DNA from 2 places in the Streptomyces roseochromogenus subsp. oscitans DS 12.976 genome. Region 1 is predicted to be linked to the other one. Evidence: riboswitches for the same ligand, from Rfam matches in the RefSeq annotation. Region 1 holds a riboswitch; the other holds the start of a gene.

What was found. Region 1 has a riboswitch for magnesium ahead of M878_RS57020 (magnesium transporter MgtE N-terminal domain-containing protein). Riboswitches for the same ligand answer to the same signal wherever they lie in the genome.
Region 2: it holds a riboswitch for magnesium, as region 1 does, so the genes downstream of both, M878_RS51840 (NRAMP family divalent metal transporter) here and M878_RS57020 (magnesium transporter MgtE N-terminal domain-containing protein) in region 1, are expected to answer to the same signal.

What each region holds. Positions count from the first base shown of each region.
Region 1 is NZ_CM002285.1:1,569,295-1,584,842, reverse strand. Features, by position in the region: gene M878_RS57035 (magnesium transporter CorA family protein) at 475-1,449, opposite strand; gene M878_RS92140 (protein kinase domain-containing protein) at 1,667-3,163, shown strand; gene M878_RS57030 (hypothetical protein) at 3,336-3,548, opposite strand; gene M878_RS57025 (glycerophosphodiester phosphodiesterase) at 3,800-4,495, shown strand; partial or broken gene M878_RS96150 (IS481 family transposase) at 4,691-4,837, shown strand; M-box (ykoK) riboswitch at 5,285-5,464, shown strand; gene M878_RS57020 (magnesium transporter MgtE N-terminal domain-containing protein) at 5,785-7,131, shown strand; gene M878_RS57015 (NRAMP family divalent metal transporter) at 7,128-8,423, shown strand; gene M878_RS98835 (type I phosphoribosyltransferase) at 8,737-8,949, opposite strand; gene M878_RS57010 (hypothetical protein) at 9,317-9,649, shown strand; gene M878_RS57005 (caspase family protein) at 9,666-10,679, shown strand; gene M878_RS57000 (hypothetical protein) at 10,676-12,397, shown strand; gene M878_RS56995 (APC family permease) at 12,378-14,099, opposite strand; gene M878_RS56990 (L,D-transpeptidase) at 14,293-15,501, opposite strand.
Region 2 is NZ_CM002285.1:283,251-298,798, reverse strand. Features, by position in the region: partial or broken gene M878_RS99350 (hypothetical protein) at 130-529, shown strand; gene M878_RS51865 (alkaline phosphatase family protein) at 1,064-1,948, opposite strand; gene M878_RS51860 (VOC family protein) at 2,700-3,128, shown strand; gene M878_RS51855 (hypothetical protein) at 3,210-3,605, opposite strand; gene M878_RS51850 (MgtC/SapB family protein) at 3,712-4,449, opposite strand; gene M878_RS51845 (VOC family protein) at 4,503-4,877, opposite strand; gene M878_RS51840 (NRAMP family divalent metal transporter) at 4,978-6,621, opposite strand; M-box (ykoK) riboswitch at 6,936-7,109, opposite strand; gene M878_RS92035 (hypothetical protein) at 7,255-7,647, opposite strand; gene M878_RS51830 (RiPP maturation radical SAM C-methyltransferase) at 9,001-10,920, shown strand; gene M878_RS51825 (TauD/TfdA family dioxygenase) at 10,917-11,861, shown strand; gene M878_RS51820 (MFS transporter) at 11,884-13,203, shown strand; gene M878_RS51815 (MbtH family protein) at 13,181-13,423, shown strand; gene M878_RS51810 (non-ribosomal peptide synthetase) at 13,513-15,548, shown strand, end outside.

The sequences.
Region 1 (15,548 bases):
AAAGCGCGCGATGCAGAGACTTTTCGGTAGACCGTTCCACGCGATGGGTATGGCATTTAGCGTGCCATTTGGCGTGCCCTTATCTTTGCGTACCGCAGGCTACAGCTAGCCGGGGAGGTGCCACAAGAGGAAATTCCAATGTTGCGTATGAGGTTGGGGTAATCGGGTGCGGCTCACTGTTGCATAACTGTGCGTCGAATCCGGATGGTGCGCGTGAGCATCTCCCCCGTTCTGTTTCCCAATGACGGCGTGGGGTGCGCCACCGCCTGGTCGTGGTGCTGGGGCTGACCGCGTGCGCGGTTCTGGCCGGCACGACCTCGCTGCCGGCGGTGGGCGAGTGGATCGCCGACGCCCCGGCCCACGTCCTCGAAGCAGCGCCTCCTCGGTCGTCCGGGTGCTCCGCTCGAGGTGGATGGCGAACAGTTCACGTGATGCCGTGGCTTCGGCGGGCAACAGGTGCAGGCAGGTCTGTGCTCAGATCCAGTCCTTGCGCTTGAAGACGAGGTAGAGCACGACAGTTCCGACAGCCATGACACCGGTGGACGTGAGAAAGCCGACATGAGTATTGAAGCCCGGATATGGAACGTTCTGTCCGTAGAAGCCTGTGACGGCGGTGGGCACGGCGATGATCGACGCCCAACTGGTGACCTTCTTCATGATCAGGTTCATGCGGTTGCCCTGAACGGTCAGATTGGTTTCCATGATTGAGGTGATCATGTCCCGCAGTGACTCGGTCCACTCGATGGCCCTGAGGACATGGTCGTAGACGTCCTGGTAGTAGGGGAGCAGCGGCTCGGCGACGATGTGCAGGTCGCGCCGGAGAAGACTGTTCACGACCTCCCGCATCGGCAGTACCACGCGACGCAGCCTGGTCAGGTTCTTGCGCAGTGCGTAGGAGTCACGCTGGACGGAGTCCATCTGCTGGCGTCCCTCGTCGAAGAGCAGGTCTTCGACCGCTTCGATGCGGTCGTCCAGGTCCTGGACAGCGGCGAAATGACCGTCGACTATGTGGTCCAGCAGCCCGTGCAGGAGGAAGCCCACCCCGTACTTGGCGAGATCGCTGTTGTTGTCCCAGCGCTCGACGACCTTCTCGATGTCGAAGCCCTCGTTCGGTCGGATAGTGATCAATGCCGTGGGTGTGATGAACACTGACAACTCGCTTGCCGTCAGCCGCCCGCTGCTCTCGTCCGTGCTTACGACGTAGGCGCTGAGGAACGCGTGGGTGCGGTAACGGTCCAGCTTGGGTCGCTGGTGTTCCTGACGTGCGTCCTCCACCGCGAGTTCGTGCAGACCGAACTCTTCGCTGATCATGGCGAAGTCGGCGGAACACGGGTCGCACAGGTCGAGCCAGACCGCCACGTCGGGATCATTCACGTATTCGGATATGTCGGCGGTCGGGAAGTCTTCCAGGACCAGGTTTCCGCTGCGGTAGAGCCGTGTTCGAGTCATGGCGGGGCACCTTAAGGCCCCCTGGTAAGAAGTCCCCAATGGAAGGTTATTCAAAAGGTCGGTGGATCTCCGGCCTGCGCCCGCAGCAGCTGTCCCTGCTGATCGGGAGGGTGGAACAGCGGGGCGAGGCGTTCGATGGCTTGGGCGCCGCCGGACGCCTCGGCCACCACCTCGATGGCCTCGGATCGCAGGAGTCGTAAGCTTCGTCGGGTTGCTGATGAACGGGGAGGCGTTAGTGGGGCGCGACACAGTCCTCAGTGGCCGGTACGAGCTGGTGGAGAGGCTCGGGCAGGGCGGCATGGGAACGGTTCATCGGGGGGTGGACCGGCAGCTGCGTCGCACTGTCGCGGTCAAGCTGCTCTCCTCGGCGCTGGCCCACGATCCGCAGTCACGAGCCCGCTTCCGACGTGAGGCACATGCGGCGGCCGCGCTCAACCACCCCGCCGTGGCCATCATTCATGATGTCGGAGAGGAACCCGACCCCGACGGCCCACGGCCATATCTGGTGATGGAATACGTATCGGGCTCGACACTCGCCGAGGTCCTGCGCGATGGCCCACTGCCCGTCGCCGAGGCGATCGAAACGGCATGTGCCGTGCTGGACGCGCTGCAGCACAGTCACGAACACGGAATCGTGCACAGGGACATCAAGCCCTCGAACATCATGCGCACCGGCCCCGGCACCGTGAAGGTCCTCGACTTCGGCATCGCCAAAGCCTTCACCGAGACGGCCACCCGCATCACCGGCAGCGGCGCCGCCATAGGCACCCCCGCTTACCTCTCGCCCGAGCAGATCAGCGGGGCGGAGATCGACCACCGGGCCGATCTGTACGCCATGGGGTGTCTGCTGCACGAACTTCTGACCGGGCAGCCGCCGTTCCGCGGTGAATCGCCGTTCGCCGTCATGCATCAGCACCTGTTCGCCGAACCCGAGCCGGTCTCCCGGCTTCGCTCGCACGTGCCGTCGGCGGTGGAGGCGGTGATTCAGTGTGCTCTGAGAAAGGATCCGAAGGAACGATTCGCTGACGCGCGGCAGATGGGTGACGCCCTCGCCGGCGTCCTGGCCCAGTCCGCCATGCCGACGGCCCAGGCTCCCGCCCCGTTCCCTCCGACGACACGATCCGGCACTCGAACCGCGCTTCACCACAGGTTCGCGCTGCGCCCCACGGTCGACAGCGCCTTGGCCCTGCTGGGGTGTCTGCTGTCGCTGCTGTGCGCACGTGGTCACGTTGTGGACACAGCCCACTTCGGCTGGGTTGCCACCGCGGCAGGCCTGTTGGGGCTGGTGACACTGCCGTGGTCGGGACGCCTGTCGTGCGCAGTGGGCTGGGGGCCTGTGGCGGAGGCCGTGGCGGTCAACTCGGAACTGCGGCGCGCCAATGACGGGTGGGCGCACTCGTACCTCGGGATAGCCGCACTGCTGGCGCTGACGGCCGCCTGTTGCCTGGTCGGCGCGGCACGCAGCAAGGAGGGCGGCGCCGGCTCACTGGTCGCTTTCTGGTTCTGTGCCACCGCGTCGGTCTGGTACGTCCTCGACGACCTGCACAAGCTTTTCGTCTTCTACCTGCTGCTGTCCCTGGTGACCATCGCCACCATGTTGTGGGAGACCCGAGTACATGTGCGGCGCCGGGGTGGCACGAGGCGGGCGGCATTGGCAGGGCAGCCCGTCAGCGCGGCACCTCAGGCACGTCCGCTTGCGCGTCGGCTCGACTGAACTGCCGCTGAAGGGTACGGGTTCGGCGCGGCTTGCAGGCTTGGGACGGTCCGGTCCAGGGCAGCCGACCGGAGCCTCCGGAAGGGTGGGCCGGCCGCGGCGGCCCGGGGTTCGGGGTGGCTCGATGGCCTCCGGGAGGCCAGTTCTCCTTGCGGTGTTGCCAGGCGTCAGGTCACCAGTCGCCGTCGCCGAAATCGCCACCGCCGTCGGAGCCGAAGTCCCAGGAGCCGCCCGCGAGGTCCGAGGCGCTGAAGTCCGCGCCGGAGAATTCGCCGCCCGCCGGCAGACCGATGTCACCCCCCAAGCCGTTACCTCCGCCGGCGAAGGCCGATGGCGCGCTGAGCAGGCTGGCGAGCAGGGTGCCGGGGAGCAGGCCGCCGACCACGCCGCCGGCGCCGCCGAAGCAGCCGCCCGCCCAGGGGGCGTAGGCCGGGCCTGCGTCCCAGGACGGCTGGGCACCCTGGTCGGTACGTTTGTGCCTTGGGGCGCGCTCCGGCGCGGTCCAGGCGGGCCGGGGCGCGCGCCCGGACGGGCCCGTTAGGCTTGGGGGCTCCGACCGGCGGTCGCCCGCCGCCCGGCGGGGGTATGGCGCTCGTGCGGCTGCCCCGGACCACCACACCCAAGGACGGCAATCGAGTGTCTTTCTTCACCATCGGCCACCGCGGTGTCATGGCCGCCGAGCCGGAGAACACCCTTCGCTCCTTCCTGCGGGCCGAACGCGAGGGGCTGGACGGCATCGAACTGGACCTGCACCTGAGCAAGGACGGCGAGCTGGTCGTCATGCACGACGAGACCCTGGACCGCACGACGGACGGCTCCGGTCCCATCGCCGACCAGAAGCTGCGGAAGCTCAAGAAGCTCGACGCCGGACTCGGCGAGCGCATCCCCACGTTCGGGGAGGTACTGGACGCCGTCGGGCCGACGCTGCCGATCCAGGCGGAGATAAAGGACGTGGCCGCCGCCCGGTCGCTGGCCAAGGTGCTCACCGACCGCGACCTGCTGGACCGGGTATCGGTGCTGTCGTTCCACGACGTGGCGCTGATCGAGATCCACAACCTGCTGCCGCGGGCCCGCACCGTGCTGGTGGCAGGCCCCAGCGCGCACCGCGACACCTTCGTCGGCCGTGCTCAGAAGGTCGGTTCCACCCTGGTCAGTGTGGAGCTGCGCCAGCTGAACCGGGCCATCGTGGAGAAGTGCGGCGCCGCCGGCATCGACGTGATGGCCTGGACCGTCAACGACGAGCGCGACCTGGCGCTGGCCCGGGCGCTCGGCCTGGTGGGCTGCGTCACCGACCATCCCGGCATGAAGCGGCTGGTCGAGGCCACGGCCTGACCTCAGGGGGAGCCCACACCCATGCCAGTGGCAGCCGACCCCAATGTTTGCTGCACTGGGGCCATATTGCAGAAAGCCTGGCTCGACCGATGACGGCATCCCGTCACTGTGGCGCCTGCATTCCATCGATTCGCCGGCCCAGTTGACCGTCACTGATCTCCAGGGCCCTCCGACCTGACGGCAGACGGCCCCTGCCTGCCCGCTCTGGCGGGCCAGGACTGGGCCACTGGCCAGCCGGTCCGCCGCTTCGAACGTGCCCGGCCGGGCGAACTGGTGCACATCGACGCCAAGAAACGCTGCCGGATCCCTGACGGCGGCGGCCACGAAGCACTCGGCCGGGCCGTCAGCGTGCCTGTGTGCTGGCCCTCAGGTCTGGAGGGGGTAGAGCCACGCACTGCCGTTGGCGGGATCGGAAAGGATCTCGGAGAGGGGGCGGTCGGCGTAGTCGTCGGTGTGCTGGGTCATCAGTGGTGATTCGTTCCAGCCGGTGCAGATCTGGGTGTGCTGGATGTAGTTGGGGGCGTGGGACAGGCTCCGCCCGGCGCATGGTGCCGCTGGGATGCCGGTCGCCTACGGCCGGCCGGAGCTGTGCGTGCTCGGTACGGCCGTCGTCCTGATCGCCTGGTCCTTCTGGTTCTGCGTCCGCCGCGACCGCGCCCTCGCGGCAGGGGCGGGGGAGACGGAGACGGAAACGGCAGATTCGTTCTCCGTTCTGTTGTGCGCAGGTCAAGGGCCGGTCATGGGTTGGGAGGGCAGCCCGGGGCGGGCGTATTCTTGGCGCGGATCTAACAGACACCTCGTACGGTGAGGCGTCTTCACGGACACAGGCCACTGATCCCACGCGTCGAGAGACGCTCCGGATCACGAAAGGTCTCCCCGGCCCACAGGGGTGACCCCAGGTGGCTTCCCCGCGGATTCGCCGGGGATCACGCCGTGAAGTGCCAAAGCTCTGACGAGTTGGGGAGCGCCGGCCGGTTCGGGCTGCCCTGTGCCGCAGGACCGTGACACCTCGTGCGCGGCCGTGACCGGGAGGAGGCGACATGGACAGTAGTCCGGGCCATAGTCGGCCCTTCTTCGTGTTGTCCGCGCCGTCCTTCCGCGGCCCGGAGCAGCCCTCTCTTCCCTGAGCCCCGCCAAGCTCACCGGCCCACCCGCCAGGCCGTGTGGTGGCGTACGCTCGGCGTGCCCTGCGCCGCCGGCCCGGGGAGGAAGCGTGCTGCCGTGGGCCGCCCGTAGCCCCGCCATGCCGGGGCCAGGGGGTGTTCACCTTGGCTGCTCACACTCTGCTCATGTCCACCTCGGCCCGCTTCCGTGACCGCCGGGTCCATCTGGAGCGCCGCGCCACCGCGTCCAAGGCGGTGCGCACCTCGCTGGTCTCCTTGGCCGGGCTGATCGGCGGCCCCGTCACCAACCAGTCGGGGGAGGAGGTGGGCCGCGTCGTCGACGTCGTCGCCCGGCTCTACGGCGTGGACTCCTACCCGCCGGTCACCGGGCTGATCCTGCGCATCGGCCGGCGCCGGACCTTCCTGCCCGCCGACGCCCTCGGCAAGGTGAACGCCGGACACGTACGGCTGCGTACCGCCCGGGTCGACCTACGTGACTTCGCCCGCCGCCCCGGCGAGGTCCTGCTGGCCAAGGACGTCCTCGACCACCAGCTCGTCGACGTCGACGGCGTGCAGGTCACCCGTGCCGCAGACCTGTACCTTGCTCCCCTGGTGGATCAAGTGGTGCTGGTCGGGGTGGACGTCTCGCTGCCCACCCTGCTGCGCCGCCTCGGCCCGCGCCGCTGGCAGACCCGCCCCACGCCGGAGCGGGTCCTGGACTGGCAGGCCGTAGCGCCCTTCGCCGAACAGGCCACCGAAGGCCCGCCGGAGGTCCGGCTGCGCGCCTCCCGGGCGGCACTGCACCGGCTGCGCCCGGCCGACCTCGCCGACATTCTCGAAGACCTCGGCCGTACCGAACGCCAGCAGCTGCTGGGCTGGCTGGAGCCGGAGCAGGCCGCCGACGCGCTGGAGGAGATGGAACCGGCCGAGCTGGAGAACCTGCTGCGCGAGGCCCAGCCGGAACACGCCGCCCGCCTGATCGACGAGATGGAGCCCGACGAGGCCACGGACGCCCTGCGCGACCTCACCCGTGAGGAGCGTGAGGCCCTGCTGGCACGCATGCCGAAGGGCGGGGCAGCCGAACTGCGGCGGCTCCTCGCCCACCGGGAGGACACCGCGGGCGGCGCCATGACCACGCTACTGATCACCACCCGCCGGGACGAGACCGTCGCCGAGGTGCGGGGGCGCCTGGCCGAACAGGCCGAGCACCGCACCGAGATCGACGCGGTCGCCGTCGTGGACGGCGAGGACCGGCTGTTGTGCGACATCGCGCTGTTCGACCTGGCGGTGGCCGAGGACACGACCCCGATCGCCGACCTGGTCGCCTGGCGGGCGCAATTCGGCCCACCGGACACCGTCCAGGCCGATACGTCCCTGGCAGAGGCCGCCGACCAACTGGTCGCGGCCCGCGCCTCCTCACTCCTGGTGGTCGACGACACCGACCGCCCGATCGGCCGGATCCTGGCCGACGATCTGCTCGACGCGATGCTGCCCGAACGCGGGCGGATGCACTTCCGGAGGTTCCTGCAGTGACCCGCGACCTCGATACCGCCACCACCGCGGCTCCGGAGACTCCCGCGCCCGCGCGCCGCACCGGCTGGCGGCGCATCACCATGATCGCGGCGATCGCCGGCCCCGGCCTGGTCGCCGCGAACGCCGGAAACGACGCCGCCGGCATCGCCACCTACGCCTCGGCGGGCTCCCAGTTCACCTACGGCACCCTGTTCTTCATGGTGCTGGTCACCGTCGCCCTGGTGATGGTGCAGGAGATGGCCGTACGCCTCGGCGCCCACACCGGCAAGGGCCTCGGCGCCCTGATCCGGGAACAGTTCAGCCTGCGCCTGACCGCGCTCGCCGTCTTCTGCCTCCTGCTGGCCAACACCGGCCTGGTCGTCTCCGAGTTCGCGGGCATCGGCGCCGCCTTCGAACTCGTCGGCGTACCCAAGTGGGCGGTCATCCCGCCGGCCGCGATCCTGCTGTGGGCGCTGGTGCTGTTCGGCTCCTACCACTGGGCCGAACGCATCTTCCTCATCATGTCGTTGGCGTTCTTCGCGTACCCGGTCGCCATGATTCTGGGCCACCCGGACTGGGGCGCCGTCGGCCACCACCTCGTCGTCCCGCACATCGAGCCCAGCAAGAGCTTCATCCTGCTCGCGGTCGCGTTGATCGGTACGACGGTCAGCCCGTACATGCAGTTCTACGCCGCCGCGGGCGTCGTCGACCGAGGCGCCAAGCCCGACGACTACCCGCTCATCCGCGCCGACGCCATCCTCGGCGCCGTCTTCGCCTGCGTCATCAGCCTGACGATCATCATCGCCACGGCCTCCGCGATCGGAGGCAGCGGCCCACTGGACTCCGCCGCCCAGGCCGCCGAGGCCCTCAAGCCGGTCGCAGGCCAGAACGCCGAACTCCTCTTCGCGCTCGGTCTGATCGGCGCCTCCGCCCTGGCCGGCGCCGTCGTCCCCCTCTCCGCCAGCTACGCCGTGGGAGAGGCGGCGGGCGTGGAGCGCTCCGTCTCCCGCAGCTTCCGCGACGCCCCGCTGTTCCTGGGCCTCTTCACCGCCCAGATCGTGCTGGGTGCCACGGTGGCGATGACCCCGGTCGACGTCATCCAGCTGCTGATCGGCACCCAGGTCCTGCAGGGCCTGATCAGCCCCGTCGTCCTCGTCTACCTCCTCGTGCTGACCAACCGCCGCTCCGTCCTCGGCGAGGCCGCGAACAGCCCGCGCTACCGCCTCGCGGCCACAGCCGTGGTCATCGGCGTCGCCGCCATGTCCACCATCCTGCTCGTCCAGACGATCCTGAGCTGGTTCGGGCTCGCCTGAACGCGGGATGCGCCCTCGCAGGAAGTAGGCCCGCCGGCCCTTCGCCGGGTGGGGCGTTCCTGTCGCTGGAAAGTGCGGGCGGGTCGTCTGCGGGCCTGCTGAGCGGCTCCGCAGAGTTTCTTGGTGACGAGGGGGTCGTGTGCGTGCGGGGGAGCCCCGGCTCGTTGCCGAAAGGGCCATGGACCGCATCCGCGCCAGGTTCGGCCCCCCCCGCCGGTCGGCCCGCCGCCATCGCACCCTCCGCCGTGCGTCATGACCGACCCGCTTCGCTCGCCGGACGCGCAGACCAAGTAGACACATCCGATCAACCGGCCTACCCGCCGGCGGACACGTGCTGGGACCGCCCATTCCAAGCCGGGAGTTCGGCAGCGGTGACGATACCGCGGACGCCCAGCCCCGTGCCGAGAGCCGGGGTGCTCTGGTCGACGACGACGGCGCAGCCGGCCCAGTGGCCGCCGCACTCCTCGACCATCGACCGCACGGCAGCCGCCTGGCTACCCGTCTCGATCCAGTCGTCGACCGGCAAGACCCGTTCCCCAGGACTCACCGTCGCCCGCTGCAAGCGCAGTTCCTGGCGCAGCCCCCAGCGGGTGCCGCGGAGTCACGGAAGATCTGCCATACGTCAGCGTGACCGTCGATCCAGCGGAAGTGTTCGAGGACCAGGGCGCGTGCTGTGGACGTCATGATCGCGAGTCTGTGGACGGACAGCAGCCCAGGCAACCGGATTCTCCGTTCAGCCCCGACGCGTGGTAGGCGGGCCGGGGCTGAGGCAGGCTGATCAGCCCAGGGCGGCTTGCCCAAGTGAGTACGCTGGTATGGGCGTTGACACGAGGACTGCGGAATCGGGGTCGGCGTCCTGGTTGCAGACCTGAGCTCGAGGCGGGGGCGTTGGCATGGCTACGAGGATCTCGGTGTCCGTCAAGGGGCTGACCGGTCTGGAGGATCAGGACCGGATGCTTGACGAGCTGGCGGCGGAGACCGGTCTGTCGTGGCGCTCGCGGGCCGTCGACGAGGGCAGGGTGCTGACCGGCGGCATCGTCGAGATCGTCCTCGTGGCCGCGGTCGGCAAGGCGACCGAGATGACCGTGTCGGCCGCGGTGGACGCCGTGAAGCGGGTTGTCGAGCGCTGGCGCGGTGAGCGGCTGGATCCGCCCGAGACCTCGGTCGGCACCGAGTCCGTTCCCGACTCCGCAGCGGAGCCGACGGTGGAAGGGCTGGACGGCTGAGATGGTGTCCCGTGCGGTGGTGATAGGACCGGCGAGGTACGCCGTCGATTCGGGGATCGACAGCCATCCGCCGATCGGCGAGAGCGCGCGTATGTACGGTGAGGTGTTCGCGGGCGACGAGATGTGGGGTACCGACTGCTGCCGCGTCCTGACCGAGGACGAGGTCCAGACGGCTGACGCCGTGATGAGGGCGTTGCAGGAGGCCGCGGACGAGACGGGGCCCGACGACATCTTCCTGGTGGTGTATGTCGGCCACGGTCAGTACTGGAGTGACGTTCCCGGCGCGCAGGTCCACTTCTCCGTGGGCTCGTCCTACCGGGACAAGCCATGGACCTGGCTTTCCAGCTGGTACGTCTACCGCGTCATGCGCAAGGCCAGGGCGAGGCTGAAGGTCCTGATCGCCGACTGCTGTTACTCGAACCTGCTGCCTCAGCTGGGGGAGGAACCCGTCCTTCCCGGAGTCCTGGGCGCGCTGGACGAGGGAACCTGTGTGTTCACGGCCGTCAAGAATGCCAATTTCGCGTCTGCTGACGGTTGCTCAGCCCTGCCGGGGAATTTCTCGAAGTGCACACCGTTCAGCGGGCATCTGCTGCGCATACTGCAGGATGGCACGAAAGACCACAATCACCAGCTCACCATCGGCCTCCTGCGGGAGGCGGTGAAGAAGGAGATGGAGAACTGCACAGGCGCCCAGCACCAGGTACCGAGGATGTCGCTGAACGACGCCCGTGACGGCACCCCGCTCTTCACCAACCAGATGGAGCTCAAGAAGCGCGACCCGGTCCCGCAGCTCCCGGTCGAACCCGCGGACTGGGTCAAGACGTTGATGATGGACCGGGACTCCCGACTCGATGAACTGCTGAAGGACGAGCGGAAGACCGGAGACGTGGTCGCTCTGCTCAGCTCCAGGCCGGACGAGGCCAGCCGGCATCTCGCGCGGCACATCGACGTCAGGGCCAACCAGGCGTTCAACTCGCCCCATGCCTTTGCCCGTTACTGGAACCAGGTGGAGAAGGCACTGCGCGTATGACGGGGAGCCAGAAGGCCGCGGGCTCCGGCGTGGCCAGACGTTCCGGGGGTGACGGCGCGACGGAGTCGTGGAGCTTCGGCTATGAATGGGTGACCAAGTGCTCGGTCGCCGCCTTCAAGGAGCGCATGCAGGCCATGCGGGAGGGCGAGCGGCCCGTCACCGAGAGCAGCGAGAGGCCGCGGCCCGCCAATGCGATCAGGGCCCTGCACGCGTTCGCCATGCTCAGCACCATCGACCGGCTCATCGAGTGCGCGGTGAGCTTCGACTACCGGGACGCCGTCAACATGGTGGCCACGGCGGCCCTGAGCCGGAACATCATTCATGCCGCGGAACTCGCCATCCGGCAATGGGATGCCGAGCGTGCGAGTGAGGGCCGGTATCCACGGCTGACAGACGGCGTCATCCATGACATCGCTTGCCAGCGGACGGTGCTCGACGTCGCCGTCTTCGTCCGGGAGTGCCGTGGCGCTGGAAAGAGCGAGCTGGTGGACAAGACGCTGCGCGTGTTCACCACACCGAGTTCGGGGCGGACCAATCTGGACAAGGCACTCCTCTACATCGCACTGCGTGATGAGAAGTGCGGGGAAGAGGCCGCCGAACTCCTCCGTCAGACCCTCGTCGCGATCACCGAGCACGTGCACGTGCCATTGCTGGCCTCGTACACCATTCCCAGGGAGTTCCAGGATCTCGCCGGCGCGCTCCACCAGCTCAGTCCCTCCGAGCGGATCCTGGAGGACTGGGTCGACGCGCAGTTGCGGATTCCGGATCGCGTACCCGAGACAAGACGGATCGTCGCCCATCTGATCGCTACCCGGACCGACAGCCCGGACACTCTCGTGGAGCATGTCGGCAAACGGCTGTCCCAGCATGACATCGCGGAAATCTGCGGCCAGTTGGCCAGGCAGGGCTCCTCCGAGAAGTGCATGCTGATCCGCGAGCACGCCGCGTCGCGCGACAACGTGGAGCACCTGGCGGAGATCGTCATCGCCTGGCACCGCTCAGAGGCGCTCACCAGGACGACCAAGGAGCTGCTCGCCGACATCGTGGCCAGGGGGACGGCGAGAGCGGCCGGGCCCCGCTCACCGGTGGAACTCGACTACCTGGACACGGTGCTGGGCAATTTCAACGCGCAGCCGGAATGCAGGAGGCTGCTGCGTATCGCCGCCGCGGCGCACACCGACGACCGCTCCGGAACCGATATGGCCGGTCTGCTGGTCAGGATCGAGCGGCCGAGGGACCGCAATCGTGTGGCGCAGACGATCGCCCAGAGACTGGCCGCGCGCGTCCTCGAACAGGGCGCCGACGCCGGGCTTTTCGTCGAGTACGTCAGAGGGCTGCGGAGCCACGGCCGTGCCGAGGCCGTCGATCTGGCCTGCAAGGAACTGGCGGACCCCTCCGACCCCGTCGCGGTGCCCCGGGGTTCGGGTGCGGTCATCGCCGAGATCGCCGCCTGCCTGTACGGCGCAGAGCTGCCCCGCGACGGCTGGGACCTGCTCGAACGGTGCCTGGAGAACGAGCAGCGTGTCACCCCTCAAGGCGTGGCGCTCGTCGTCGACCGGCTGCGCGCCAGCACGATGACGGAAGAGGACAGGTATTTCCTGCTCCGTGCCACGGTGGGCCGCTGGTCCGACACGCACCGCCGGGAGGAGGCGGTCGAGGAGCTGCGCGGCAGGGGATACGAGGCGGAGGCCACGGAGGTCATTCGTTCGCTGCGTTAGCGGCCGCGGCGGGGCGGCCGGTGCCCGGAGTCGGCAGCATGGGCGCCACTTCGGTCATGTGCCGTCTGGACGCGTCGACCAGGCCCTCGAAGGCCGCGAGCGCCGCAGCGACGGCCAGGAAGCCCCCGAGGAGCTTCGGGAGGACTCTGACCGAGGAATCGCCCAGCAGTGTCAGCAGCGTCAGCACCGCGAAATGACCGATCAGCCAGAGCGCGGCCTGGGCGGCGGGGCTGGTGCGCCAGTGCCGGAACAGGGTCACGTGCACCTTGGCGTCGTACATCCGGCCGAAGGCGGGCAGCCACCGGGCGAGGATCGGCAGGCACATCAGCAGGGCGCAGCCCACCGCGAGGGTCGCCATGCCCCGCCACAAGGGAGCCCAGCCCGCCCCGTAGAGGATCAGTGCGATCAGGGCGAAACCGGTCCGCGCCAGGACCTCGCGGGCGCCGCGCCGCAGGCGGGACCAGCCGGTCAGGTGGTCGCGGAGCGACACGAGGACGACGCCGGGGACGGCGTAGACGACCAGTGTCAGGACTCCGGTGATCGCGACGAGAGAGCTCCAGCTGCCGCCGACCGCCAGTAACGCGATGCTCGCGACGAAGAAGTCGACGACCAGGACCAGCCAGTACACGTCGTACCGCCGCTTGAGGGAGGCCTTGCGGGCGGTTTGCAGCCCGCGGTGCGTGAGATGGGCCCGGCTGAGCGCCGCCACCTCGCGGGTGAGCGCATGGGCGAAGACGAGTCCCGCGCCCATGGGTGAGATCACGGCGCCGAGCCTGAGCAGCCACCCGAGCCACCACAGGGAGAGGGCGAAGGCGAACTGGGCATAGGGCGACGGTTCGATGCCGGCCGGACTCCAGTAGGACGCCTGATACTTCGTGAAGACGACCTGAAGCGATATGTACAGGACCATCGCCCCGGCGATCGTCCCGAAGACCGCCCTACGGAGCCGGGCCGCCTCGCCGATTCCCCGTCCCCACCGCTTGATGTTCCCGGCGAAGTCCAGCGGTCCTTGGAAGCCGACGTAGGCGAAGATCACGCCACTGCCGACGACCGCTGCCAAGGCGGCGCCGGCGCCCTTTCCGGTGCCGCCGCCACTCGCGTGGGGACTGTGGGGGCCGAAGCCGGCCGCGATCAGCAGCGCGACGGTCAGGACAGGGACGATGACCTTCACCACCGTCAGCCAGGAGTTGATCCTGAAGAAGATCCGTGGGGCCACCAGGTTCACCGCGGAGATCGCCGCCATGAATACCAGCGCGTAGCCCCAGCCTTTGAGGGTGAGCGCCTGGGACGAGTCCAGGAGCCCGTGGACCTTCCAGGACAGGCCCCTCGTCATCGCGACGGCCTCACTGGAGAGGTTGATCGCGTAGAAGATCCACAGGCCGGCCGCGACCACCGTCGCCACCAGCGCCCCGCTGCTCTGCAGCGGCAGGAATATCAACCCGCCGGTCTTGGGGGCGACGGTGCCCAACTCGACCATGACCGCGGCGATGAGCAGCATGAGCAGGCCGCCGAACACCCAGGCCAGGTAGGCGTCCGAGCCGGCCCGGCGGAACGCGTCGTCCGCGCCCAGCAGCCAGCCAGAACCGATCATCCCCCCAGCCGCCAGGCCGACGAGGTGGAACACCGACAGCCGCCGCTGCTCGTCCTCGTCCTCGGCCCGCACCGGCTGCCGGCCCTCAGGCTTCAATTCCCGGACACTCATCCGCCCTGTTCCCCCGCGTAGCATCGGCAGATCCTCACGCACAGTGGCGAACAGGGTACTGGTCGGAGGGGGCTGAGGAAACGGCGTTTGCGAACAGGTGCGCACGGGCCTGGCATCCCCTCCGGCCAGTGCCCGCGTGCGCAGCGGTCTGTGTCCTGAGCCGACGTCTGTCGTCGTCCTCAGTGACGGAGCGTCAGCTGGTGGCGCCGCCCGAGACCCACTCGCTCCACGGCATGTTCCAGTCGCTGAGGCCGTTGTCCGGGGCCAACGCGGTCTTGTCCTCGGAATTCTTGACGATCACGACGTCACCGATCATCGAGTTGTCGAAGAACCACGCGGCGGGCTGATTGCCGTCGCCGCCGCCCTCCACGTCCTTCAGGCCCACGCAGCCGTGGCTGGTGTTGACCTTGCCGAAGATCGAGTCGGCACCCCAGTAGTTGCCGTGGATGAACGTGCCCGAGTCGGTCAGGCGCATGGCGTGCGGTACGTCGTTGATGTCGTATGCGGGCTTGCCGTCCTTCTTCCTGAGGCCGACGCTCGCACCGTTCATATGGATCTGCCTGAACTTCTCGGAGATGACCATCTGACCGTTGTACGTCGGGTGCTCGGGGCTGCCGGACGAGATCGGGATGGTCTTGATCGTCTTGCCGTCCCGTACGACGGTCATCTGCTTCGTCTTGGCGTCGACGGTGCTGATCTGGCTCCGGCCGATCTTGAATGTGACCGTCTTCTGGATGCCGTGGAGGCTGAGCGTGACGGTGACGGTGGAGCCGGGCTTCCAGTAGCCCTTGGGGCGGAAGTCCAGGCGGTCGCCGTTGAACCAGTGGCCGACGACCCGCTGGCCGCTGCTGGAGCTGACCTGGATCTTCGACTGCACGGCGGCCTTGTCGCTGATCGCCTTGTCGAAGCTGACCGTCACCGGCATGCCCACACCGACGGTCGAGCCGTCCTCGGGGGAGAGGTGCCCGATGAAGTCGTTGGCCGGGGAGACCGTGGTGATCGTGGCGTTCCCGGTGACGGAGCGGCCCTTGGCGTCCTCGGCCTCCGCGGCGACCTGATACCTGGTGGCCCGCTCCAGCCGGCCGTTCGGCTTCCAGGAAGTGCCGTCCGCGGACAGGGTGCCCGGAATCTCGGTACCGGTCGCGACGGCGGTCATGGTCACCTTGGTGAGCTTGCCGTCACTGACGGTGACTTTGACGAGGTCGTCGACCCTGACGCTGTAGGCACCTTGCCCGGGCGTGATCTTTATTCGTGCGTCGGAAGCGTCCTGGGCACCCGCCTGATCTGCCCGCGCCTGCGATTTCGGGACATTCCCGGTGCCGTTGCCGCTGGTGGCAGCGTTGCTGGTACCGCCGAGGGCCGTGAGTGCGAGTACGGCGCCGAGTACGCCGGCCGTGGCCATCAGCCCGGTGCGTCGCTTACGTACCGTGGTCAAACGCTTCTCCCATG
Region 2 (15,548 bases), 1.3 Mb from region 1:
CTGCGCGCTGCGGCGACGATGAACTCATCCAGCAATTCCCGGCCTTGTGACACCTGCAGGTCGTTCGAGAGAGGCGGCACCAGTTGAGTTCCACCCGCATCGCTTGGGGCGAGGAAGCAGGTGAGGTCCGTCCTGCACAAGGTCTGGGATTATTTCGACGCCAACGGGCCGCTGATCGGTGGGTTGCAGTGGCCGATCACCTACCGTTAGCAGGAGGCGGAGCGGGCGGCTCTGCTCCGGCAGTTCGGGGTCCGGGCCTTCACCGCGATGCTCTACCCCACAAGCCCGGCATGACCAGGTGGCTGAACGGGTGGGCCGCCGACTTCGCCCGCCGTACCCCCGATGGGCATGACCGAGTACGAGGAGTTCCTCGACCTCGCCGAAAGATTCATGCCGTTCCCCCGGCAGGCCCTGCCACGGCTCACCGCACTTGGCGACCGCATCCTGCTCGGTTCCGACTTCCCCAATATCCCCTTACCCCTACCCGCACCAGCTCCACGCCGTGGAACGGCTGGGGCTCGGCGATGAGGAGGACGGTGGCGACGACGGTGGCCGTTGCGGCCGAGGCTGTCGGCGGGGAGGCGGCGACCAGTGCGCCGGCCGCGTAGCCCATGTCCGGCCGGCCGTTGAACCGAACCAGGGGCGTGCCGCCTTTCGGTGCCAAGGTGTGAGAGCGGTGCGACGTCATCGAGACGGCGGCTTCGTCCTCAAGGATCAGCCATGCCCCGAGCGTCGCTGCGATGGTTTTGCCCGCGGCCAGGTCTCCGTGCCCCAGCCAGCCACCGCCAGTGCAGGTCGCGGCAAGGGCAGGCGGGCGAGGGCGAGGCGGTGGAGGCCGATTCCGACGAGGACCCCGAGACGGTGGGCGGGCCCATACGGTTGACGCCGTCCGGCCGCTGTGTCGTAGCCCGCGCTCGCCTGTACTGGCCGTAGCACACCAGGCCATGGGCGGCCTCCGGGCAGTCGGCCACCGGGTACGGCAGGACCGCCGCCTCGTGGGAGGCGGCGGCCTCGATGCTGTTTCACCGCTGCGGGTCGGCCTTGTATGAAGCCCGCCCCGAGGTCAGTTCCAGATGCCGGTGATGTCGGAGGCGTTGGCCGCGGCCCCGGCGTGGGTGGTCAGACCGGCCAGGTCCTCAAGGGTGCGCAGCGTGTCGTAGTGGTTGTAGTGCGTCGAGGTGGAGCTGCCCGGCGCGACGTGCGCACCGTAGAACACGGTGGCGATGTGGTTGCCGTGCGAGCTGTCGTCCTCGTCGAAGGTGACGGCCAGGATGCTGTTGTGCGTCTGGGCCCAGGTGGCGTAGGCGCCTAGGTTGTTCTTCAGCCAGTTGTCGCCCGTCGTGATGGAGCAGTCGTGCATGTCGTCGCACAGGTTCGGGACGACGAACGAGACCTTGGGCAGGGTCGTGTAGTCCGTCGGGAACTGCGTGAAGGTGTACGCCGTGTTCAGCGGGACGTTGCTGAAGGCGAACCACGGGTTGTGCTTCTGGGCGTACTTGGTGGCGGAGTTGGTGCACACCGTGGAGCCCTGGGAGGGCAGGCCCTCGTTGTAACTGCCCCACGTCTTGCCGGCGGCGATGAGCTCGGAGCCGAGGTTCGCGGCGCTGCTGAACTGCGGTGTGTAGCAGTTGTCGTTGGTGATGCCTTGGTTGTTGCCGGAGAACAGGTCCAGGTAGTTCGGCTGGCTGGGGTGGGTGATGGCGTACGACTGGGTGAGGTTGCCGCCACCGGCCACCAGGGTGTTGTTGAGGTACGGGGCGCTGGAGCTGCCGATGACCTGCTCGTAGGAGTGGTTCTCGAACACCACCACGATCACGTGGTCGGGGGCGGGAAGAGCGGCGGCCTGAGCGGCCGGGGCGGCGACCCACACCCCGACCAGGGCGGCGGGGAGGGCGGTGACGAGGGAGAGCGCCCGGCGCGAGCGCTTGATGCGGGACAGCAAGGACACGGTGGACCTCCTGTGTGTGCGGAGAGCGGGAGGTTGTCCACTGATCAGGTCCTTTCTGATCAGGCGGTAGGAGACTAGAGCGGCGCAGCCGGGGCCTTCAGGTGACTGGCAATGAAAACCGTTCAAACAGCTATCGGCTGACGGGGGCTCATCCATCTCCCGTATTCACCTTCCGGAGGGTTGCCCCGGACATCCGGGCCCCGCACCGGAGCCCGTCCCCGCGGCGCGGATGGAGCTTGGACCCCCTGCTGGAGCCGGCTGCCACCCAAGAGCAACAAACGGTGTGGCCGGTGGCCTGACTCCAGCACGTTCAGACCGTCGCTGACGCCGCAGGCGACATCGACTGGAACATCAACGTCAACTCGACGTCCATCCGTGCACACCAGCACGTCGCCGGGCCCCCAAGAATCCGCCGCCAGCACTGCGCGGTCCCTCAAAAGGGGCCGCACAAAGATCAGTTCACACGCGCGCATGTGCGCTGGTGCCCGTTCCGGGAGGATCACGTGGAGGGCGGCCTCCTGGTTTCGACCGTCGCACAGCCAAGAAACGGCGTTGCCTCAGCCCGCGCTGATCACTAAGGTCAGTCGGGTGACTGCCGGGTCGGCCATGGGCCATGCACGAGTGAGGTTCCCGGCCTCGGCGTGAGCGCGAGGCGGGCAAGAGGCCCGCCCCCCTTCTCCGCGTCTTTGCTCCCGGCGCCCCCGCGCGGCGCCCCATTCCAGCAGATCGCAAGACCGGAGACACACCACTGATGTCCTATGACCGGCAGTACCCGCACACATCCGAGCTGCCGGCCGCCGCCGTCCAGCTGAACCACACCGCCGTCTACGCCAGCGACCGACACCTGTCTGCCGAGTTCCTCGCCGCGATCCTGGGTCTTGAGGTCGGCGCCCCGTTCGGGCCATTCCTGCCCGTCGACCTCGGCAACGGCGTGACGCTCGACTACTACGAGAAGCGCGACGAGCCGATCCAGTCGCAGCACTACGCCTTCCTCGTACCTGACGAGCAGTTCGACGCCGTGATCGCACGCTTGGAGGCGGTTGGTGTCACGTACTACGCCGACCCCAGCCACACCGAACCCGGCCAGATCAACCGTCTATTCGGCGGTCGGGGCGCCTACTTCGACGATCCGGACGGCCACAACCTGGAGATCATGACCCGGCCCTACGCCCGCCCTTAGCAGACCGCCTGGCAGTGGTCCGTCGGGCCCTCCCGCCGAGCGGCTCTCGAACTTCCTGGCCCAGGCCAGACGAGTGAGCCGCTAGGCGGCGCGGGCGTTGAACGCATGACGATGACGGTCGGCTACCTGATCGAAGAGACACTGCCCAGTCGCCGAAGCGGGTTCGCTCGCGCTAGGGAATGCCGGAGTTGCGCTGCGTGATGGTGCCAACCAAGTGATGGCGCGGGTGGTGAACCACGACTCGTCGGCCGTCTCGGTCAGCTGCCGCCTGGCCTCTCGCTGGGCCCGGCGATGGCGGTGGACGACCGCCGCGACCACGACGAAGGCCGCGGTGGCGGCTCCGATCAGGGCACCGGCGCCGACCGGCCGGTCGGCGCGCGGGGCGGTGGCCACCGCGGTCATCTCCAGCGCCGTCAGCAGCAGGACACCGAGCACGGCGGTGCCCTCGCCGGTGTGCGGGTGGGGCAAGCGCCTCATCGCCGTCTCCCCCTGTTCCGTCTTCCATCGTGGTCGGCGCACGGGCCGCATGCCGTTGGGCCGACCGTCCTCTTACGGGATTCGTATGCGCCCTCGCAGTGTGGGTTCAGGCCAGCACCCGGGGCCGGTCGTGCTCGGTTTCCTCGTCCTCCAGGTGCCAGTGCAGGTCACGCACCCCCGGTTCCAGCGACAGACGGGCGATGACCTGTTCCAGCGCCGGGGCCACCTGACCGCCGATGGCGACGGTGGCACGCAGGCTGGTGGCCTGGCCCTCGTCCTCGCGGCGGGCCCGCAGCCCGGTCGGGGCCAGCGCGCCAGCGGTGAGGGCCTGCAGCAGCTGGGCCCGGACATGGGTCTCGACCTGGCGCTCGCACACCACGTGCACGGTCGCCCGCGCGGTGGAGTCGGGGTCTGAACCCGAGGCCGGTGCGCGGTCCAGCAGCCGTCCGGCCGGCCGCAGGACCAGGTGCACGGCGAGGACCGAGAGGGTGCCGAGCACGGCCAGTTCGAGGCGGCCGGAAGCGGCCAGGACCCCGGCGGCGGCCGAGCACCACAGGGTGGCGGCGGTGTTCAGGCCGCGCACTCCGGCGCCGTCGCGTAGGATCACGCCGCCGCCCAGGAATCCGATCCCGGACACGACGTAGGAGGCGACTCTGGTGGGGCTGCCGGCGTCGCCGACAGTGACGCTGTAGAGAACGAACAGGGTGGCGCCGGTGGCGACCAGGGCGTTGGTGCGCAGCCCGGCCATCCGGGCCCGCCACTGGCGCTCGACGCCGATCAGGGCCCCGCAGGCCACACCGGTGGCGAGCCGGATCAGGAAGTCGAAGGTGGTCAGGGTGTGCACGGGGCACCTCCTTCACGGTCAAGGGGCCGGTAACGGGCTGGCTGCCGGCGGGATCAGGTGAGGGTGAGGGGTTGGAGGAACTCCAGTCGGTTGCCGACCGGGTCGGCGCTGTAGAAGCGGCGGTGGCCGGGCAGGTGGTCGTCCCACACGACCGGCGCGCCGTGCGCGGCGAGACGGCCGGCGAGGGCGTCGATGTCGGTCACGCGCAGTCCGGGGTGGGCCTTTTGCGCGGGTCGGAAGGGGTCTTCGATGCCCAGGTGAAGCTGGACGGTGCCATCGGGGGTGGCGAACCAGCAGCCGCCGCGGGCACCCAGCACGGGCGGTTTGGGGATTTCGGTCATACCGAGCGGGCCGGTGTAGAAGGCGCGCAGCGTCTCCTCGCTGGCAGGTGGGGCGGCGAGCTGGACGTGGTCGAGTGCGGCGAGCACGACGGTGTGGCCCTCCTGTCCGAGTCGTGACAGTGGATGGCGGTGGATGTCTTCGGGTCGTCCGGGGCGCTGAAGGTGAGCACCCCGGACGCCGGTGGGCTCAGCGGCCGAGGGCCACTTCGACGATCTTGATGACGACGAGGATCATCGCGATGAGCAGGTAGGTGCGCAGGGCGCCCATGCCGATCTTGCGGGCGGTGGACATGGTGGGCCTGCTCAGGGTGGCCAGTGCGGGCATGCGCCAGGTGTCGCGGCCGGTGCGGTCGATCGGGTCTTCCTTGGTGCCGGTGCGGCGGCGGGTGAAGGCGTATCCGGCGGCCAGCACGCCGACGATGCCGCAGGCGGCCATGATGTCGAGAATCGCCCCGGAGGAGATGTCCGGGAAGAGCACCGAGGCGGTCAGGATGATCGACAGGGTGACCAGCACGCCGACGACGGCGGAGGTGAACGCGTTGGTCTTGGGGCCGTTCACCCACGGGCCGAGCACGGCCTTGTCGTTGCACAGCAGGAGCAGGAATACGCTGGCCGAGGGCAGCAGGACACCCGCGAGGGTCTGGACGCCCTCAGTGAGCAGGCCCAGCGGGGAGCCGGGGATCAGCACGATGGCGGCGGCGGTGGCGACCAGGCCGGCGTAGACGGCGTAGAAGCCCTTGGCTCCCTTGACGCCCCGGTGGAGCGAGTGCCGGATGCCGAAGACGTCGCCGATCGCGTAGGCGGTGGACAGCGAGACGGCGAAGGCGCCGATGATCGAGGCGTCCAGCAGCGCGATCGCGAACAGCACCCCGGCGAGCCTCCCCGCCTTGGCTTGAAGGCCGGTGGCGATGTCACCGGCGTCGGTGAACTGCCCGAAGCCGTGCGTGCCGGCGAACGCGGCGGCGGTGAAGCCCATCATGGCCGCGGCCCCGATGACGACCACGACGATGCCGATCCACAGGTCGGCCTTCTCGTACTTCATGAAGCGCGGGGTGATCCGCTTGTCGATCACGTAGGACTGCTGGAAGAACAGCTGCCAGGGGGCGACCGTGGTGCCGACGATGCCGATGATCAGCAACATCACCGTGGACAGCTGGCCGGTACCGCCGGGCATGTTCGGCACGACGAAGTCGCGGGCCATCTGCGAGACGTGCGGGTGGACCATGAAGTAGATCGGCACCAGCAGCAGCGAGGCCGCGCACAGGGCGATGGCGACCCGCTCGAAGCGGCGGAAAGATCCGGTGAACGCCGAGGCGATGATGATCGCGGCGGCGAGCACGACGGAGGCGGCCTTGGGCAGGCCCAGGTAGCCGGTGGCCAGCGTGATGCCGATGAACTCCGTCACCAGGGTGAGAGCGTTGAGCAAGAACAAGTCGATGACGGAGAACGCGCCCCAGAACTTGCCGAACCGCTCCAGGATGAGGCGGGCGTGGCCGACGCCGGTGACGGCGCCCAGGCGCAGCACCATCTCCTGGTTGACGTACAGGACGGGGACGAGCAGGAGGAGGGTCCACAGCAGGTGGGTGCCGTAGTTCTGGCCGGCCTGGCCGTAGGTGGCGAAGGCGCCGGCGTCGTTGTCGCCGACCATGACGATCAGGCCGGGCCCGACGATGGCCAGCAGCGTCTTCAGCTTGGCCGACAGGCCGGTGCGGGGCGCGGTGTCGTCGAGCTTGATGGTGCCGAGCGCGCCCTGGATGTCACCGATGTGGGCGTCGTCCAGGACCGCCGCGCGGGGTGCGCCGGCGGTGGTGTCGATGGTGGTGTTGGTCATGAGGTACCTCCCAAATCCCCCCAGTGGGGGAGGTATTGGGGGCACGTGGCCGTCATCCCCCCTGCGCGGGCGCGCAGGACGGCGGCCCGTCACGGCGCATGGCCGTGCGGGGGCGCAGGACGCGGAGAAAATCCGCGCAGGGAAGGTGGTTACCGCGTGCCGGAAGAATGCGAGGACAAGCGGGGGTGGGGCCGACTATGGCCCGGACTACTGCTACTGCAGTCCATGTCTCTCGCCTCCTTCCGGCCGGGGACGCGTACGGTGCGCGTCGTCGTCGACTCGGCAGGGAGCGGACCGGCCCGCAGAATGCGGCCGGTACACCCCAACTCGTCAGAGCTTTGGCACTCCACGGCGTAATCCCCTTACCGGGGAAGCCACTTGGCCTCACCCCTTAGGCCGGGGAGAGGTGTCCTGACCCTGGGCGTCTCTCGACGTCGTGGGGTCAGTGGCCTGTGTCCGTGAAGACGCCTCACCGAACGAGGTGCCTTCTTTCAAACCCTTAAGAGTGTAGACCCATGCTTGCGCAATCCCGCAACTTTTTGAGGGGTCCTTGACTCCGCCGTGATGTGATGTCGGTCATAGTCGGCAGCGGCGTCATGCAGTCCTTGGCGGCCGCAACTGCTGTGCGTCTGCTCAGCCGGGCTGGATCGCCTGGACCAGCAGCAACAGTGCGGCGATGACGAGGTAGCCGCGCAGCAGGCTCATTCCGAGTTTCAGGCCGGGCGACCATACGACCGGTTCCAGCAGGGCGAGGGGCGGCATGCGCCAGCTCTCGCGTCCGGCGCGGGGCACCTCCGGGGCCCGGGGCGCGGTCGGTGGCCGACGGGCGCGGACGATGCGCAGCCATGCTCCGGCGGCCAGAAGTCCGACGACCAGGACCCCGGCGAGCCACACTGTGACCCGGGTGGTGTTCAGCGACGGAAGCAGAGTGGTCGCGACGAGGATCCCGGACAGGATAAGGAGCACCGCGATGATGACCGCGGCCAGGCTGTTGAGCCACCGCGGATTGACCCAGGGGCCGAGCACCGCCCAAGGCCCTCACTGTGGCCGCCAGTTGCTCGGCGAGCTGCGGGCCCTGCTCGCCGAAGGCGTGGACGACCCACTCCCATTCCTTGTCGGCTTGGCTGTCACCGTGCCGGGTCTGGACGTGGAGGAGGTAGGCCAGCGAGGCGTCGCCGAGGATGGCTGGAACGCCTCCTCCAACCCCTCCGTGCGGGCGGCGTCGCCGTTGTCGAAACGGAGCTGAAGCTCACCACCGAGGAGGTCGAGGACCGGCGTGGTGCGGACGTCCTGCCCCTGGTCGCGGACGAACCCGCAGTGCGTGAACTTCTGGGCGTGCAAGGCGTCACCGCCCCGTTCGAAGGCGATGGCCCGCGTGTGGCCGCCGATCTCCAACGGCAGGACCAGGCATACGCCTCGGCGAGCTGTTCGCGCCAAGCCGGGCCGATGTCCCAGGAGTTGTAGGCGATTACGCTTGCGTCGAATCCGCCCGGGGGGCGAGCTGGGCGGGCGCGCCGCAGGCTGCGTCGCCCTGGAAGACGGTGACACTTCCGCTGCCGACCTCCGTGGTGAACCGGTGGGTCCGGCGTACGACATGCGGGCCGATGTCGCCGATGACGACCCGCCCGGTGGGGCCGGTGACCGGGCGATCAGCGCGGCGTTGTAGCCGCCGGATCCCGGAAGCCGACGGGTTCCCGGAATCTCAAGGGGCAACTCGCCGGAGCCCAAGGGACCCCCAGTCCATCATCGCCTCAGACATGCGGGTTCGCTGCTGGATCACGGGACTGTGACGGCACAAGTCGGGACTCGCAGAGACTGCCCGTGCCACGTTTGGCCATCGCCGTTCCGGTTGAGCCCTCAGGGCCGGTTGAGCTTCTCAGGACGGAGAAGTCGGACCCTTTGGCGAACGCGCACCACGGGACCCTGGGCTTTGTCGGCGTACGCGGCCCGCAGGAGGCCCACCGCTCCGACGGTCGACTACCGAGGTCCTGCACTCCCTGCTTCAAGAGGCCCGCTTCCGCAACATCGTCCACTGGACGCGGTGACGAGGCGTACGTCCAGCGGTCGGGCCTCCCATCCACTGGCGCAATCGCTTGTCCCACATGGCCGGATCCTCACCCCGCCCCGACCGCGTCATCCGGCATGAGGACCGGCCGCCACGCCCGCGAAATCTTCGGCGAACACACGTCGGACCACTGCGAACGCACCTGTGCGGCAGCCGGAAAAGAACCCGAGTCCATCCGGACCTCACCCCGCGCCCGTCGGAATCCCCGTTGGCCTGAACATCTCTGCCGACTCAAGCCATGGCGCACTAGACTCAGAACGAATGATCACGGGGAGGCCGCAACGGGGAGGCCGCAGTTGTTGCATGTCGCTTTAGTGAACATGCCATTCGCCGACTGGAATCGTCCGTCATTCGCCCTGGGACAGTTATCGACTCTCGTTCACCGGGAGTTCGACGACCGGGCGCGAGCGCACGTGTGCTACCTCAACCAGGACATGGCCGAGTTCTTCGGGACACGTCTTTACGAGGCCCTCTCCGTGAGTCACGATCATGTGGACACAGGGATCGGGGACTGGCTGTTCCGGCACATCGCCTTTCCCGGCGAGGCCGACACTGCCGCCGAGTACTTTCAGCGCTACTACCGGGGTGCCCGGTGGGCCGACTTCCGTGAGCAGATCCTGTCGGCGCGGGACGGACTGTGGGAGTTCTGCGGGGAACTGATTGACCGCTACCGGCTTGACGAGGCCGACATCGTGGGGTTCAGTTCGATGTTCGCCCAGCATGTGCCGAGTATCGCCCTGGCGCGGCTGATCAAGGAGCGCAGCCCGCAGACGCTCGTCGTGCTCGGTGGGGCGAACTGCGAGGCGCCCATGGGCTCGGTGGTCGCCGAGCATGTGCCGGCCGTCGACTTCGTCTTCTCCGGGCCCGCGCTGAACACCTTCGGCGAGTTCCTGCGGTGTGTCCTCGACGAGGATCTGGAGCGCGCCGATGCCATTCCGGGAATCGTTTCCGAGCGGAACTGCCGAGACCTGCGCTTCCGCAAGGCCATCGGTGCGGAACGCGATATCGACGACTTCTTCCTGCCCGACTACGACAGTTTCTTCGAGGCGCTGGAGAGCCATCCGGAACTGCGGCGCACGGGTACCAGCAAACCCATGCTGTTCTTCGAGACGTCCCGCGGCTGCTGGTGGGGACAGCGTTCGCACTGCACATTCTGCGGGCTGAACGGCGAAAGCATGGCCTTTCGGGCCATGGCTCCGGACCTGGCAGTCCAGCAGTTCGAGTGGCTATTCGGCTTCGCGCCCACCTACACCTCGCTCTTCTGCACGGACAATGTCATGCCACGCAATTACTCGCGTGAGGTATTCCCTCGACTCGACCCGCCGCCGGGGGCCGAGATCTTCTACGAGGTCAAGCTCCCCCTGAGCCGTCAGGACCTGCGCGCCATGACGGACGCGGGCGTCACCGTCGTCCAGCCCGGCATCGAGGCGTTGTCCTCCTCGACGCTCAGACTGATGGGCAAGGGCACGACCGCGTTCCAGAACCTGCAGTTCCTCAAGAACTGTGAGGAGTTCGGGATCAAGCCCGAGTGGAACCTGCTGATCGGCTTCCCCGGCGAGGACCCGACGGTCTACCGCAAGTACGCCGAGGAACTCCGCGACTTCGTCCACCTGGTGCCGCCGCACGGCGTGTACATGGTGCGCTTCGACCGCTTCAGTCCCTACTTCAAGCGGAGCGACCAGTACGGGCTCGTCCTGAAGCCAGTGGACTATTACTCCCTCACGTATCCCTTCGACGAGTCAGTGCTGGCCGATCTCGCGTACTTCTTCGCCGACCAGAACCTGGCGCCGTACATGCTCGACGCGGTCGAGTGGCACGACGAGTTGAGCGGGCTGGTCACCCAGTGGCGTGCAGCCTGGTACGAGGAGGACGGAGCGGCCCGTCGCGAGCTGCGGCTGGTCGCCGATGACGACGGCCGGCTCACGGTCCGTGACTCCCGTTCCGGGACTCTCCGGACGCACCCGGTCGACTCGGTGACCGGCCGGCTGCTGCGTCGACTGTCCTCGCCGGCCAAGCCCGAGCAGCTGGCCCGGGACTGGCCGGAGGGACCGGACGATCTGCGGCAACGCCTGGACACACTCACCGAACAGCGGTTCCTCTTCGCGGAGAACGGCCGGGTGATGAGCCTGGTGCTGACCGGAGCGGACGGCGAGATCGAGGGACCCGCCCGGGAAGAGCCCGCCACGGTCGGCGCCCGGCGGCTGCTGCCGCTGTTGTCGGAAGCACCGCGATGACGGTCGAGACCACCCCGATGCTCCCGCTGGTCGTCGAGGGGCACGGCGAGTCGGCCGTCGAACGGCTGCGCGCCCGGCGGGAGGAACTCCGGGCCGCGCTGCGTGAACGCGGTGCGCTGCTGCTGCGCGGCTTCGACGTCGGGGGCGCCGACGGCTTCGCGGACATCGTCCGCGCGCTCTCCGGCGAGCCGCTGCCGTACACCGAGCGTTCCTCCCCCCGGAGCGTCATCAAGGGGAACGTCTACACGTCCACCGACTACCCGCCCGGTGAAGAGATCTTCCTGCACAACGAGAACTCGTACCAGGCGAGTTGGCCGCTGACCCTGTACTTCCACTGTGTGCGCCCGCCGCTGACCCGGGGCGCCACCCCGCTGGCCGACACCCGGCGGGTGCTGGCCGCCATCGACGACGAGGTGCGCCGGGAGTTCGCCCGGCGCGGCTGGACGGTCGTACGCAACTACGGCGATCTGGTCGGCCTGCCGTGGCAGGAGGTGTTCGCCACCGAGGACCGCGCGGAGGTCGAGCGGTACTGCCGGGAGCGGGACATCGAGGCACGGTGGCTGCCCGGCGGCGGGCTGCGCACCCGGGCGGTACGGGAGGTCGTGCACCGGCATCCGGTGACCGGCGAGCCGGTGTGGTTCAACCACGCGACAGTCTTCCACGTCACCACGCTGCCGGAGTCAGTCCGGCTCGGGTTGCTGGAGATGCTGGGCGAGGAGAACCTCCCCAGCCAGACCTACTACGGCGACGGCGGACCGATCCCGTACGCCGTCATGGACCATCTCCGGGCCTGCTACCGAGCCGCGGCGACCCGCTTCGACTACCGTGCGGACGACGTCCTGGTGATCGACAACATGCTGGTCTCGCACGGCCGAGAGCCGTTCACGGGGCCCCGCCGGATCGCGGTCGCCATGGCGGAGCCGTACAGCCCCGACCGCTAGCCCCAGGACGGAAGACCCTCGTATGTTCGCGCGTTCGCTCTGGTCCAACCGGGACTTCTCCGTCTTCTGGGCGGTCCAGGCGCTGTCTGAGGTCGGCAACGCCTTCTCGCTGGTGGCGCTTCCGCTGCTGGTGCTGCACACCACCGGGTCGGCGGCACAGATGGGGTTGCTCACGGCCGTCGCCGGCGCCACCTCGCTGCTCACCGGTCTGGTCGGCGGCGCCTGGGCCGACCGCTTCGACCGGAGGCGCCTGCTGATGCTGTGCGACGCCGCCCGGCTGGTGCTGTACGGCGCGATCCCGGTCTGCTGGGCCCTGAGCCCGCAGATCTGGCTTCTGTACGTGGTCATGGCGCTGGCCTCGGTGTTCGAGATGCTGTTCAAGATCACATATGTCACCGCCGTGGCGAACCTCGTCGACAAGGAGCAGATCGTCGCGGCGAACGGCCGGCTGGAGGCGACGAACGCGATCGCGTACATCGCCGGCCCGGCCCTGGCCGGTGTGGTGGCCGGGTTCTTCGGGCCGACGGCAGCCGTCGCCATCAATGCGGGCAGCTTCGGGATCTCTCTGGTGGGCCTGGCGTTCATCAGGTTCAGGCCCATCGCGCGGCCGTCGACCGACGAGGCCGAGAGCAAGGAGGCCCGGGCCCAGGACCTGCGCTCCGGCTTCCGGGTCGGCGCCGCGTTTCTGTGGCGCACGCCGGTGCTGCGGGCGCTCACCATGCTGCTGACCGTCACCACCTTCCTCAGCCTGGGCATGACCGACGTGTTCATCTACCACCTGCGGCACGGTCTTGGGCAGGACGAACGCACGGTGGGCTACGTCCTCGGGCTGGCCGGGCTCGGCACCTGTGCGGCCGCCGCCGTGACCGCCAGGCTGCGCCGCTCCTGGGGGTTCGGCCCCTGCTGGCTCGGGGCGATGAGTCTGTGCTCGGTGTCGGTGCTGGTGCTGGGCGGCACCGGGCAGGTGTCCGTGGCGGCCGTGACGATCTGTCTGTACTCCTTTGGCATGGCACTGGCGGGCGTCTGCTCGATGTCCCTGCGGCAGCAGGTCACGCCGGACCATCTGCTCGGCCGGGTCACCTCCGCGTTCTGGACGATCCACGGCAGCCTCGCGCCCCTCGGCGCGGCCCTGCTCACCGCCCTGGTCGGCCGACTGGGGACACGTGGGCCGCTGACCGCGGTGGCGGTCGTCTTCCTGGCCGTAGTGGCGGCCGCCGCCTTCACTCCCATTCGACAGCGCCACCCGGAGCAGACCGCCGTACCGCTCCCGCAGACGCGGCCCACTGACGCGCCGCTACCACGAGAGGAGAGTCACGGGGATGACGCCGAAGCCCGACGATGACGACCGGCTGTACAAGGTCGTGGTCAACCATGAGGAGCAGTACTCCGTCTGGCCCGCCGACCGGGACAATCCGGCCGGATGGTCGGACGCGGGCAGGACCGGCCCGAAGTCCGACTGCCTCGCTCATATCGAGGACGTGTGGACCGACATGCGTCCGCTGAGCCTGCGCCGTCGCCTGCGGGCGGGCGAACAGGACGCACCGGACGGACGGAACGGATAGGACGGACCGGTGGCGGAGGGCGCCGACCGGGCGGGCTGGCTCCCGGTCCGTCACCGCACCCGCCGAACCGCGAACCAGGGAAGGCCATCGTGCACGACGACCTGGAAACACGACCGACGGCCCGCTCGGCAGGGGCGCCCCGGCTGCCGCTCTCCCACGGCCAGAAGAGACTTTGGTACCTGGAGCAGATCGCCGTCGCTGCCCCGGTCCACCACGTGTCCGCCGCCACTCTCATCGAGGGCCCGCTGGACGCCGGTCGACTGGCGTCCGCCCTGCGGGACTGCGTCTCCCGCCATGAGCTGCTCCGCAGTTCCTTCGACGATCGCGGGGACGGACCGCGCCGTACCGTCCGTGCGACGGCCGACGTGCCGCTGCGGCAACTGGACCTCAAGGCGGGATCCGCGCCGGGGACGGACGCCCGGGACGGATCCGTGCCCGAGGCGGAGCTGCGCGGTGTACTCGCCGAGGAGAGCGGTCGGCCCTTCGACCTCGGCAGCGGGCCCGTACTGCGTGCCACCCTGGTGCACACCGGCGAGGAGCGGCACGTGCTGCTGCTCACAGCGCACCGCATCGTCGCCGACCGGGCCTCGCTCACTGTGCTGGAGCATGAACTGGCCTGCCATCACGCGGCATTGAGCGAGGGCCCGGCGCAGCTCCCGTTCTCGTACGCGGACCGGATGCCCGTGGAGCGGGCGGTCCTGGAGCGGGAAATCCGGGACGAGGGGTTGTCGTACTGGAAGCGGCGGCTGGCGGGTCTCCCGCCGCTCGACCTGCCGGTCGACCGGATTCGGCCGAGGACACCGACCTACCGGGCGACGGGTCGCGGCCTGCTCCTCGACGCCCGGCACGCCGAGGCCCTGCGGCGGCTCGCCCGCGAGGAAGGCGTACCGGCGTGGACGGTGCCCGCGGTCGCCTTCGCCGTGCTGCTGGCGCGCTGGACGGGTCGGCACGACGTGGTGTTCGGTACCCCCGTGGACCGTCGTCCGCCGGAGTCCGCGCGGACAGCGTTCGGGCCGTACGAGGATCTGCTCCTGCTGCGGGTCGACCTGACGGGCCGTCCCTCCTTACGAGAAGCGGTGCGTCGCGTCGCACGCACCCGGGACGAGGCGGAGCGGCACGCCGACGTCTCCTTCGGGCGGCTCGTTCAACTCTTCGGCCAGGACCGGGACTTGAGCCGCCACCCGCTCTGCCAGGCGGTCTTCGCCGTGACGGGGGCGCGGCGTACGGGCTTCACCGCGGCGGGGCTCACCACGTCCGCACTCACCCTGGACGACGCGACCGTCCCCTACGACCTGCAGTGCACGGTGACCAATGGCGACGACGCCGGGCGGGGCGACCTCGGGGCCGAGCTGTGTCTCGCGTCCGACCTGTGGCTGCCGGAGTCGGCCGACCGCATGGCGACCGCCTTCCGCGCACTGCTCACCGCCCTCGCCGAGACCCCCGACCGGCGGATCGGGGAGATTCCGGTGCTGTCGCCCGAGGACCGGGCCCGGGTCGACGCCTGGAACGCCACCGACCGTCCCCTGCCCGAACCGGCCACCGTGGACGGCCTGTTCCTCGCGTGGGCGGAGCGCACCCCGCAAGCTCTCGCCCTCACCGACCGCACCGGAACCTGGACGTACGCGCGGTTGCGGGGGCGGGCCGAGCGTGTCGGACGGACCCTGATCGCGGCTGGCGTCACCCCGGACTCCGTCGTCGCCCTGCACATGCGACGCTCCGCCGACCTGGTCACGGGCATGCTCGGCGTGCTCCTGGCCGGCGGCGCCCCCCTCGTCCTCGACCCCGGCCACCCCGAGGAACGACTGCGGTTCATGGCCGACGACGCCGAGATCTCGGCTGTCCTCAGCCGCGCCGAACCCCCCGCCTGGCTGCACGGCCTGGGCGTACCCGTACTGCGACTCACCGACGCGGAGCACGACAGCGCCGATACGTCCGCCCCGCAGCGACAGGGGCCCTTGGCAGCTGGGCCGGCACACGACAAGCCTGTGGCAGCCGGCCCGGAGCACGTCAGGCATTGCCCCGTCGGCTCGCTTCCGCGGTCCCGCTCCCACCCCGTCGGGCTGGCCGCGGTGGTGCACACCTCTGGGTCTACCGGGCGGCCCAAGGCTGTCGGGATACCCCATCG